DNA from 3 places in the Pseudomonas mercuritolerans genome. Region 3 is predicted to be linked to each of the others. Evidence: riboswitches for the same ligand, from Rfam matches in the RefSeq annotation. Region 3 holds a riboswitch; each other region holds the start of a gene.
What was found. A riboswitch is a leader RNA that binds a small molecule or an ion and turns the genes downstream of it on or off. The one in region 3 is predicted to bind cobalamin.
Positions count from the first base shown of each region.

Region 1: another riboswitch for cobalamin. It lies ahead of ND528_RS09355 (ABC transporter substrate-binding protein); the one in region 3 lies ahead of ND528_RS27590 (CbtB domain-containing protein).
Region 2: another riboswitch for cobalamin. It lies ahead of cobO (cob(I)yrinic acid a,c-diamide adenosyltransferase); the one in region 3 lies ahead of ND528_RS27590 (CbtB domain-containing protein).

Region 1 covers NZ_JAMSHA010000003.1:203,953-207,220, reverse strand. The annotation lists gene ND528_RS09360 (FecCD family ABC transporter permease) at 1-579, opposite strand, end outside; gene ND528_RS09355 (ABC transporter substrate-binding protein) at 576-1,589, opposite strand; cobalamin riboswitch at 1,729-1,922, opposite strand; gene ND528_RS09350 (ParD-like family protein) at 2,132-2,359, shown strand; gene map (type I methionyl aminopeptidase) at 2,356-3,147, shown strand.
Region 2 covers NZ_JAMSHA010000001.1:863,175-866,442, forward strand. The annotation lists gene ND528_RS04015 (cobyrinate a,c-diamide synthase) at 1-1,256, opposite strand, end outside; gene cobO (cob(I)yrinic acid a,c-diamide adenosyltransferase) at 1,253-1,864, opposite strand; cobalamin riboswitch at 1,947-2,176, opposite strand; gene ND528_RS04025 (hypothetical protein) at 2,339-2,923, shown strand; gene ND528_RS04030 (PQQ-dependent sugar dehydrogenase) at 2,990-3,268, shown strand, end outside.
Region 3 covers NZ_JAMSHA010000013.1:66,988-70,255, reverse strand. The annotation lists gene cobM (precorrin-4 C(11)-methyltransferase) at 1-211, opposite strand, end outside; gene ND528_RS27600 (cobalamin biosynthesis protein) at 289-702, opposite strand; gene ND528_RS27595 (CbtA family protein) at 699-1,400, opposite strand; gene ND528_RS27590 (CbtB domain-containing protein) at 1,412-1,609, opposite strand; cobalamin riboswitch at 1,733-1,951, opposite strand; cobalamin riboswitch at 2,696-2,907, shown strand; gene cobW (cobalamin biosynthesis protein CobW) at 3,007-3,268, shown strand, end outside.

The DNA.
Region 1 (3,268 bases), on a different contig from region 3:
GCCGAGATTGCCCAACAGCCAGAACATGATCCCCCGCGCTTGTTCGGAGCTGGCCGAGCGGGTGATCAGAAACGCGGTGAGGGCATTGAACAATTGCGAGCCGGCGATCCCGGCGAGAATGATCTGCCCGGTGCCGCTGGCCGAGCCGCTGACTCGCGCCAACAGAATCACCAGTACGAACGCTGTCACCGCGCCGGCAAAGGCACCGACCGACAATGAAATCGCCCCGGCACCGACGCCGAGGAGGGCGACCATCACCGCGCCGGTCGAGGCGCCTGCAGAAATACCCAGCAGATACGGATCGGCCAACGGATTGCGCAGCAGCGATTGCAGGATCACCCCGCACGTCGCCAGGCCGGCGCCGCAGGCCGCCGCGACCAGCGCGCGGGTCAGGCGATAGTTCCAGACAATGCCTTCGTCGATCGGGTCGAGCACATAACCGGCGCCCCACAGCTTGTTGGCCAGCACCTGCAACACTACGCTCGGCTCGATCGAAGTCTCACCAATGGCCACGCCGCCGATCAGCGCGACCGACAGCGTCAACAGCACCAGCAGCAAACGGATCAGGCGTCTGCTCATGGCAACAGGTCGTAGCCGTTGATCGCGCTGGCCAATTGTTCGAGGCCGTCGAAGGTGCGCAGGCTGGCCTGCATGGCCATGGCGTCAAGGATGATGATGCGGTTGTGCTTGACCGCGTCCATGTTGCGCGTCACCGGATCACTGCGCAGGAAGGCGAGTTTCTTCTGATAGTCGTCCGCCGGGAAACGTCGACGATCCATGCGCGCGATGACCAGGAAAGTCGGGTTGGCCTTGGCGATGGTTTCCCAGCCGACGGTCGGCCATTCTTCATCCGACTCGACCACGTTGCGCACGCCGAGGGTGCTGAGCATGAAATCGGGAACGCCTTTGTGCCCGGCCACGAACGGCTCGATGTCCATCTCGGCGCTGGAGAACCACACCAGGGCGCTGACGTCTTTGCGCTGCTGCTTTTTCGCCGTGGCGATCGACTGCGCGAGGCTGGCTTTGAGCTGCTCATTGAGCTGCTCGCCACGCGCCTGCACATCGAAAATCGCTGCGAGCTGGCTCACGGCTTTGTAGATGCTGTCGATGCGAAACGGCGCCAGCCGCGTGCCGTCCGAGCCGACGAGGTTGTCCTTGGCTTCGCAATCGGAGGGGAGCAGGTAGGTGGGAATCTTCAGTTCATGGAACTGCTCACGAGTGCCGACCGCGCCTTGCGGCCCGACCATCCATTCCAGCTCGACGGCAACCAGCTCCGGGCGTTTGGCGATCACCGCTTCGAAACTCGGCTCGTTGTCGGCGAGGCGCTCGATCCTGTCGTTCTGCGCTTTGTATGTGCCCAGCACGTCGTTGAACCAAAGCGAAGTGCCAACGACCTTGTCGCCCAGACCCAAGGCGTAGAGCATTTCGGTGCCGGCCTGGCCGATGGTCACCGTGCGATCGGGCGCGTGCTGAAAGGTCAGGCTGCTGCCGCAGTTTTCGACGGTCAGCGGATACGCGGTCGGCGCCGCTTGTGCCAGAGCGCAGAAGCTGAGAGCGGTGAGCAGGGTGGCAAGGCGGGGCAGCAGCATGGGGCAGTCTCCAGGAGAACCGTACGGGAGCGGGCGGGTACGGTTGGAAACACACCTCGGGCGCGGTCGTGGAAACTGCGCAAGGCCGGCACGGGGAAAATGCGCACGGCACGATGTCCTTCCCGGACACCCCGCCGGTTAGTCAGTCACTGTGCCGGCAGGTCTCCTGACTGATGCGTCATCGCCACGCTCCGGCCTTCCCGGGGTTCACCCAGTGGCAGTCGAGGAGCAGGCTCGGCACCTACAGTTGCGGGGGCAGTTCCGATTGATGCTGTGCAAGCATTTCGGATTCCCTATTAATTCCGTGTGGAAACCGGCGCGGGCATGGTAGTCGATCAGGCCGCTCAAGGGGAGCCGAATCTGCCTTTGTAGGAGCTGCCGAAGGCTGCGGTCTTTTGATCTGGTCTTTAACGTGCAAGATCAAAAGATCGCAGCCTTCGGCAGCTCCTACACGGGCGCATGTTTCCGTGGAGGAGCGTTTGCAATCCGGGGGTAAGCTTGGCTAATATACGATCCATATACACATCGTATCGGATTCATATATGGGCATCGTAAAGATTTCAGAGGACATGCACGAGAACCTGCGCATCTCCAGCAACGCCCTCAGCCGCTCGATCAACGCGCAGGCCGAGCACTGGATGCGCATCGGCATGCTCGCCGAGCTGCATCCCAACCTCGACCACAGCGCCATTTGCCGCCTGCTGATCCGCGCCGAACAGAGTGGTGGCCTGGATCTGCAACAACTGACTCAGGAAGCCGTCAGCGCATGAAAAACCAGATCAAGATCAATACCCCGGCCGACATCGAAAAATCCCGCGCCGCTGGCAAGCTCGCCGCTGAAGTACTGGCGATGCTGGTGCCGCATGTGAAGGCCGGGGTGACCACCGATGAGCTGGACCGGTTGTGCAACGATTACATCGTCAATGTGCAGAAAGCCGTGCCGGCCAATGTCGGTTATCACGGCTTTCCGAAAACCGTCTGCGCGTCGGTCAACGATGTGGTGTGCCACGGCATTCCATCGGGTACGCCATTGAAGGATGGCGACATCGTTAATCTCGACATCGCCGTGATCAAGGATGGCTGGTTCGGTGATACCAGCCGCATGTACGTCGTGGGTGAGGCGACTCCTGAAGCGCAGCACCTGATCAAGACCACTTACGACGCGATGTGCGCGGGCATTCGCGCAGTGAAACCGGGCGCAACGCTGGGCGATATCGGTTACGCGATCCAGAGCCTGGCGGAGGCGGAGGGCTTCAGCGTGGTGCGCGAGTACTGCGGCCATGGCATCGGCAAGGTCTATCACGACGAACCGCAAATCCTGCATTACGGCTTTCCCAATCAGGGTCTGAAGCTCAAGGCCGGGATGATTTTCACCGTGGAACCGATGCTCAATGCCGGCAAACGCCATGTGAAGAACATGCCGGATGGCTGGACGGTGCTGACCAAGGATGGCTCGTTGTCGGCGCAGTGGGAGCATATGGTCGCGGTGACGGAGAGCGGGTTTGAAGTGCTGACGGCTTGGCCGGATGAGATTGAAGGTTACCGCGCTATTGTCTGATACCTCGTCGTCTGTTTCCCTCACCCTAGCCCTCTCCCAGAGGGAGAGGGGACTGACCGAGGGTGTTCTTTCGAGGTCCGCCGACCTGGCATACCGAGTCGAACTCAGGTTTTGAACAGCA
Region 2 (3,268 bases), on a different contig from region 3:
GGGAAATAAAAGTGCACGTACGACGCCGTCATCCGTCCCTCGCGATAAACCGCCTCGGCCCCACGCCCGCCATTGGGACTCAGCCCACGGGCAATCGGCGTCAGCTCGGTGGTGGTCAGGGAATGATGATAGGTATGCCCACGCAACTCCCCTTCCGGCAGCTCAACTGCCTGCAACGCCAGCGCCGCCAGACGCTTCTGCATCACCGCATCGCCCTTGAGCAAACCGACCAGCTCAGCACGAGTACCTTCGACATCAGTCAGCGAATCCAGCAGATAAAGCATGCCGCCACATTCGGCGAGCAACGGCTTGCCCGCCGCGTGGTGCGCGCGGATTGCTGCAAGCATTGAGGCGTTTTGCGCCAGCGCGACGTGATGCAGCTCTGGATAGCCGCCCGGCAGATACAGGCTGTCCGCCTCGGGCAATTGCGTGTCGCGGATCGGCGAGAAAAATTGCAGCTCGGCGCCCATCGCCCGCAGCAGATCGAGACTGGCGCCATAGGTGAAGGCAAAGGCTTCATCGCGGGCAACAGCGATGCGCACACCTTTTAATAGAGGCTCGGCGGCAATGACGTCAGGCGCGGCGAATTCAACGGCCGGTGGCAGCGCGACTTGGCAACTGCTGGCCAGCGCATCGGCGGCCGCGTCGAGACGCAGATCCAGATCATTCAATTCGCTGGCCTGAACCAGGCCGAGGTGGCGGCTCGGCAATTCGATGCCGGTCTCGCGGGACAGCGCGCCGTACCAGCGCAGACCTTCAGTGAGGCTGCCTTCGAGCAATTGCGCATGGCGCAAGGTGCCGACGCGGTTGGCCAGCACGCCAGCGAACGGCAAGTCCGGCTGATACTTCGCCAGGCCCAGCGCCAAGGCGCCAAAAGTCTGCGCCATGGCGGTGCCATCGATCACGCCGAGCACCGGCACACCGAAGTGGCGCGCCAGATCAGCGCTGGATGGCGTGCCGTCGAACAGGCCCATTACCCCCTCGATCAGAATCAGGTCGGCTTCGGCGGCGGCTTCCCACAACAGCCGGCGACTTTCCTGCTCGCCGACCATCCACATGTCCAGTTGATACACCGGCGCACCGCTGGCGCGTTCGAGGATCATCGGGTCGAGAAAATCCGGCCCGCATTTGAACACGCGGACCTTGCGCCCCTGATTGCGATGCAAACGGGCGAGTGCGGCGGTGACGGTGGTCTTGCCCTGACCGGAGGCCGGCGCGGCGATCAATACCGCCGGGCAGTGACGTGGTTGCTTCAAAGTTCGACGCCTTTCTGCGCTTTGATCCCGGCCTGGAAGGCATGTTTGAGCATGCCCATCTCGGTGACCGTGTCGCCCATCTCGATCATTTCCGGCTTGGCGCCGCGACCGGTGACCACCACGTGCTGCATCGGCGGACGCGCCTGCAAATCGCTGAGCACCTGATCGAGATCGAGGTAGCCGTGCTTGAGGGCGATGTTCAATTCATCGAGCACCACCAGGCCGATCGAAGGGTCGCGCAACAATTCGCGGGAGACTTCCCAAGCGGCGGTCGCAGCGGCGATGTCGCGCTGACGATCCTGGGTTTCCCAGGTGAAGCCTTCGCCCATGACGTGGAAACGCACCTGCTCGGGAAAGCGACGGAAAAACAATTCTTCGCCCGTGCTGTTGCGGCCCTTGATGAACTGCACCACGCCGCACTGCATGCCGTGGCCCATGGCGCGGGCGAGCATGCCGAACGCCGAGCTGCTCTTGCCTTTGCCGTTGCCGGTCAGCACCAGCACCAGGCCACATTCGTCGGGCGAGTTGGCAATGCGTTCGTCGATCACGGCTTTCTTGCGCTGCATGCGCGCCAGATGGCGTTCGTCACGCTCGGGGGAATCAGTCATGGGGGAGCTCTCCGTTGAGGCTGGATAACGGCGGGCAGGCACAAGAATAGACGGCAAAAAGCCTGGCATCGCCCACCGTGATGCCGCTGAGATGGATCAGGCCGGTCTCCGGGCTCATGAGCGGCGTTTCGCCTGACTGCGCGCCTTCCCGCTTCTTTCGAAGCAGTGGCTCAAGGCGCAGTTTTCACTCATTTACCGTTGCGGGGGCAGCGCCGGGATCGTCGTGGCTTCGCTTGCGGACCACACTCACCGGCTTCCCTGTTTCACTCTGTCGACGCGGGGCCACAGAGCACCTGAAACAAGCGGCGAAGGTTAGAGGGTTGGGGGTGGAGCGTCAATTGAAGAGGCGCTTTGCGCGCGAATAACTGCCGCTGATCAAATGTGCAGCGGCAATCTTGTGCCAGACTGTGACAAGTGATATCAAAGAGCCATGCTTTTTCCAAAAAGCCCACTACAACAATAAGGATGACGACGATGCAAGGCATGATCATCAGCAACCCGCGCCTGGAATTCCTGCGCCCGGTGCTGGAACGCTGGTTTGACTGTATCGATCGCTACAACACCGTTCGCGGCGACAACGACACGCCATATTGGCACGACGAAAAAGCCAATCTCGGCCTGCTCGCGGCAGCGGCGTGGATGGCTGAAATGGTCACGCTGAACGACACGGCCACGCGCAAACAGAACGAAGAAGGCGAACGCAATGCGCGCGCCGATCTGTTGATTGCCGGCAGCGAAGACCGGGCATTCATTCAGGCCACGCAACGCTGGCCACGGGTCAACAACCTCAACCTGACCCAGGCCCTGCTCGACATCACCCATGATGCCAAGCGCATCAGCTACGCCAGCGATCTCAAGCTCGGCTGCCTGTTCGTTGCTCCGCAAAAAGCCCAGCACAGCGCCAGCCCTGAAGAACTGCAGGACATGGTCGACGACCTGCAAAAGGAACACACCTGCGCAGTCGCCTGGTATTTCCCCTACGCCTATCGCAAATTGCGCAGCGACGCGGGCAACTATCATCCGGGCATCGCCGTGCTGTTCAAGGAAGCCCGCGGTTGAGCAGTTGAACCATCGGGCCTGCGCCCTCCTCTATGTTTAGGAATGCATTCATAGGGAAGATCAGCAATGCGCAAGGCCCAACTCGCTCTTATCATCGCCGTCGCTGGCGGGCTCGCCGCCTGCGGTGAAACCTCCAGCCTGCAAGTCTCCGACGGCACCGGCCCGTCACCGAAACTGCCCGAACCGAACAAGACGCTGATCCCGACAGTGAACATCGCCCCGGCGGTGGGCTGGCCGGAAGGTGCGAAACCGACCGCTGCGGCCGGCACCCAGGTCGCCGCGTTTGCCGAAGGCCTCGATCACCCACGCTGGCTCTATGTGTTGCCCAACGGCGATGTGCTGGTG
Region 3 (3,268 bases):
TGGTATGGGCAGCCTTGATCAGATCGATGATCTGTTCCAAGTGCAGTTCAGCGCTGTTGAACACGATTTTGGCCTGGTGACCTTCCAGCACCGCTGCGGGTACCAGCGAACCGGCATAAATAATCACCGGGCAGCTGCGAATCAGCCGTTGGCCTTTGACGGTGATGAGTTCCGGATCGCCTGGGCCAGCGCCGATGAAGTAAACGGTCATCGTTGAATCCTTGTGAAGAGGCGCAGCCCCACTGCAGATGAAGCGTGCTCATGATCGATGGCGGGGATTATCGAGGTTTATGCAGCGCCGGCCAATGCCAGTGTGGCTTGCGCATATTTCTGCCGCGGAATCATTAGCTTCGCCGGCGCCAGAATCAGTAGCTCGGCCAGCGCCAGCGCGGCGCTTTCCGCCACGCCGTAGCAACCGGTGCGCTCAAAGGCGATCTGCGATTGATGGCTGAGGCGCTGCTGGAAGGGCGCCAGCTCTGCACTGTTGAAATACTGCAGGGGCAGGTTCAATTGTCTGGCCAGTTCCAGCAACCCCGGTTCGTCGCGCTTGAGGTCGATACTGGCCAAAGCCTTGACTGCTCGCAGTTCGATGCGGTGTGCCTGCAACGCCTGATCGAGTAGTGCACGCAGCGTACTGGCCGGGCAGCCACGCTGGCAGCCGAAGCCGACCACGAAGGTCGGCGCTGCGCGGTCATCGGTCATGCCTGATATTGCCCTGCGCTTTTGCGGCGGAACAACCACGCACTGATCAGGCCAAGAGCCAGCCAGAACGCGACGTTGGTCAGCTGCGAAGCGATTTTGAACTGGGTTTCCAGTGCCTCTGGGGCAAGCATCGAATGCACCTGCGGTTGCGGCGCGCCGATCACGTGCGGTACCGCAAGAATCGCGACACCGAGAAGCTTCATCAACCAGTGGCGGCTGAAGGCAATCAGTGCCAGGCCAACCGCGGTCGAAGCGGCGGTGCCGATCCACCAGATCTGCCGCGATGCGAGATCGGCAGCCGCAGTGCCCGGCAATTCAGGTGGCAGGCCCAAGGTCGGCGCGAGAACGAACGTCGCGTAACCGGCCAGACCCCAGAGCAGCCCTTGCGAGGTCTTGGTTGGCGCGCGCAGGGTATACAGGCCGGCGAGCATCAGGGCGAAACCCACCGCCACCACCAGATTACCGCCAGTGGTCGAGGCCACACGCTGCCAGCCATCTTCCGGCTCCCAGGCTTCGCCATCATGGCTGTGCGCCGCGGTGCCGGCGGCGTGTTCGTGAATTTGCGCGACCGGTTCGGATTTCTCGAAGGTTTCGGCCTGCAGAATCAGTGGCGAAACCCAGAAACTCTGCAGCAGGGTCAGGAGCAGTGCGGCCAGCAAGCCGGTGAACCCTGCGGTTTGCGCGATACGCTTGATCATCTCGGCAGGCCTCAGTGGCATGGGAATGCGGCGCTGTGGCGGGTATCGTGAGCGGCGTTGTGCACCGCTTCGATGTGCGAGAAACCGGCGAACCAGACCAGACTGGCACCGAGGATCGAGGCGAAGAGGGCGGCGGCCACGCGTTGGCCCAAGGTGGTGCTGCTGGAAATGTGGTCAGTGTGGCTGACGGTATTGCTGGTGATCGACATAGCGCTTCCCTCTGAAATGTCAGCGGGTAAACAGAGCGCAGGAAAATCCCTGCGAGCCGGGCACGCAGGGATTTCGAACAGCGCCCGCCCACCGCGGGTTTGTTTGTGATCAGCGACGCTTGCGCGCGCTGGGTGTTGCGGGCCGGTCTCCGGGCTTGCGAGGGGTTGGCTTGGCGCCGACCTGCAAGCGTCACCTTCCCATGCCGGGGCACAGTGGATCTAACGCTTCGCTCGCTTACCGTTGCGGGGGCAGCACCGGACTGACATGGCTTTGAGTAAAGCACATGATTCACCGGTTTCCCGTTTCACCCTGTGAAGGGCACCCGTAACAAGGTGGGCAGGAGAACATGGGTTTGGGTTTTTAGTCAATTTCCGGGCGTTTTTGGTGCTGCGAGGGGGGCGTTTTTTTTTGATGTTTTTGGGTGTATATCCGTTGCTGCGGTAACGGCTGCTTAGGGTTTCGCCCTTACGGCGAGTCACCTTTTCCAGACGCCAAAAAGGTAACCGAAAAGGCTTGCTGCTGCGTTCGGCCCTCGCAGGCTCGGGTTCCTTCGCTACGGGACTGATCCGCTCAGCCTTCCGACGTCGCCGGTGGATCAAGATCAAGGGCACTCGAGCTTGCGCTCATTGTTGAGTGGTGAAAAGCGTGTGGTCTGCTTTGGATCTGTGTTGGATCCGCCCCTCACCCCAGCCCTCTCCCGAGGGAGAGGGAGCCGATTTGCGGGCTTTTCAGAATCTGCATTCGACTCGATATCGCAAGTCGGCGTATTTCGCCTGAACACCTCGGTCAGTCCCCTCTCCCTCCGGGAGAGGGCTAGGGTGAGGGGCTTTTGCTCTGGCTCTTGATCTTTTGCCCCTTCGGCAGGCTTCGTTACGGGATCGGTCCCGTAACGAAGGTACCCCGAGCCCCAGCGAGCGGGCCGTACGCCGGGGCAAAGCCTTTTGGTTCCTTTTTGCTGGGCCGGCACTCCGGCGTTTGAAAAAGGGACTCGCTGTAAGAGCGAAACCATAGGAAGCCGTTACAGCAGCAACGGATATACCCCCAGTTTCAGACTCACCGACCATTGACCCACGACGGACCCATGCGTAGCCTTGCGCTTTCGAGGTTCTTCGGCACTTGCCGAAGCTAAGAAGGGAACGCGGTCAAAGCCGCGGCTGCCCCCGCAACTGTGAACGGTGATGTTCGTTGCCACGCCACTGCCAGCTCAATCGATGAGCCAGCGGGAAGGCGCAATGAACGCCAGGCCCCACGCCTGAACGCCGTCAGCCAGGAGACCTGCCTCGTCACAGATTCTCACTACAACCGGGCGGGGTGATCCGGTGGCGAATGCTTCCGGCGTGCACGCGCGCTGCCGGTTCTCGTCCCGTATGCCCGCCGCTTGCCAAAGGGCATACCGATGAAAACACTGGCCAAACTCCCCGTCACCATCGTCACCGGTTTCCTCGGTTCGGGCAAAACCACGCTGCTGCGGCACATGCTCGACAACGCTCAGGGCCGGCGCATCGCGGTGATCGTCAATGAGTTCGGCGAGCTCGGCATCGACGGTGAGATCCTCAAGCAATGCACCATCGGCTGCACCGAAGAAGAGGCCAGCGGCCGCGTATATGAGCTGGCCAACGGCTGCCTGTGCTGCACGGTGCAGGAAGAATTCTTCCCGG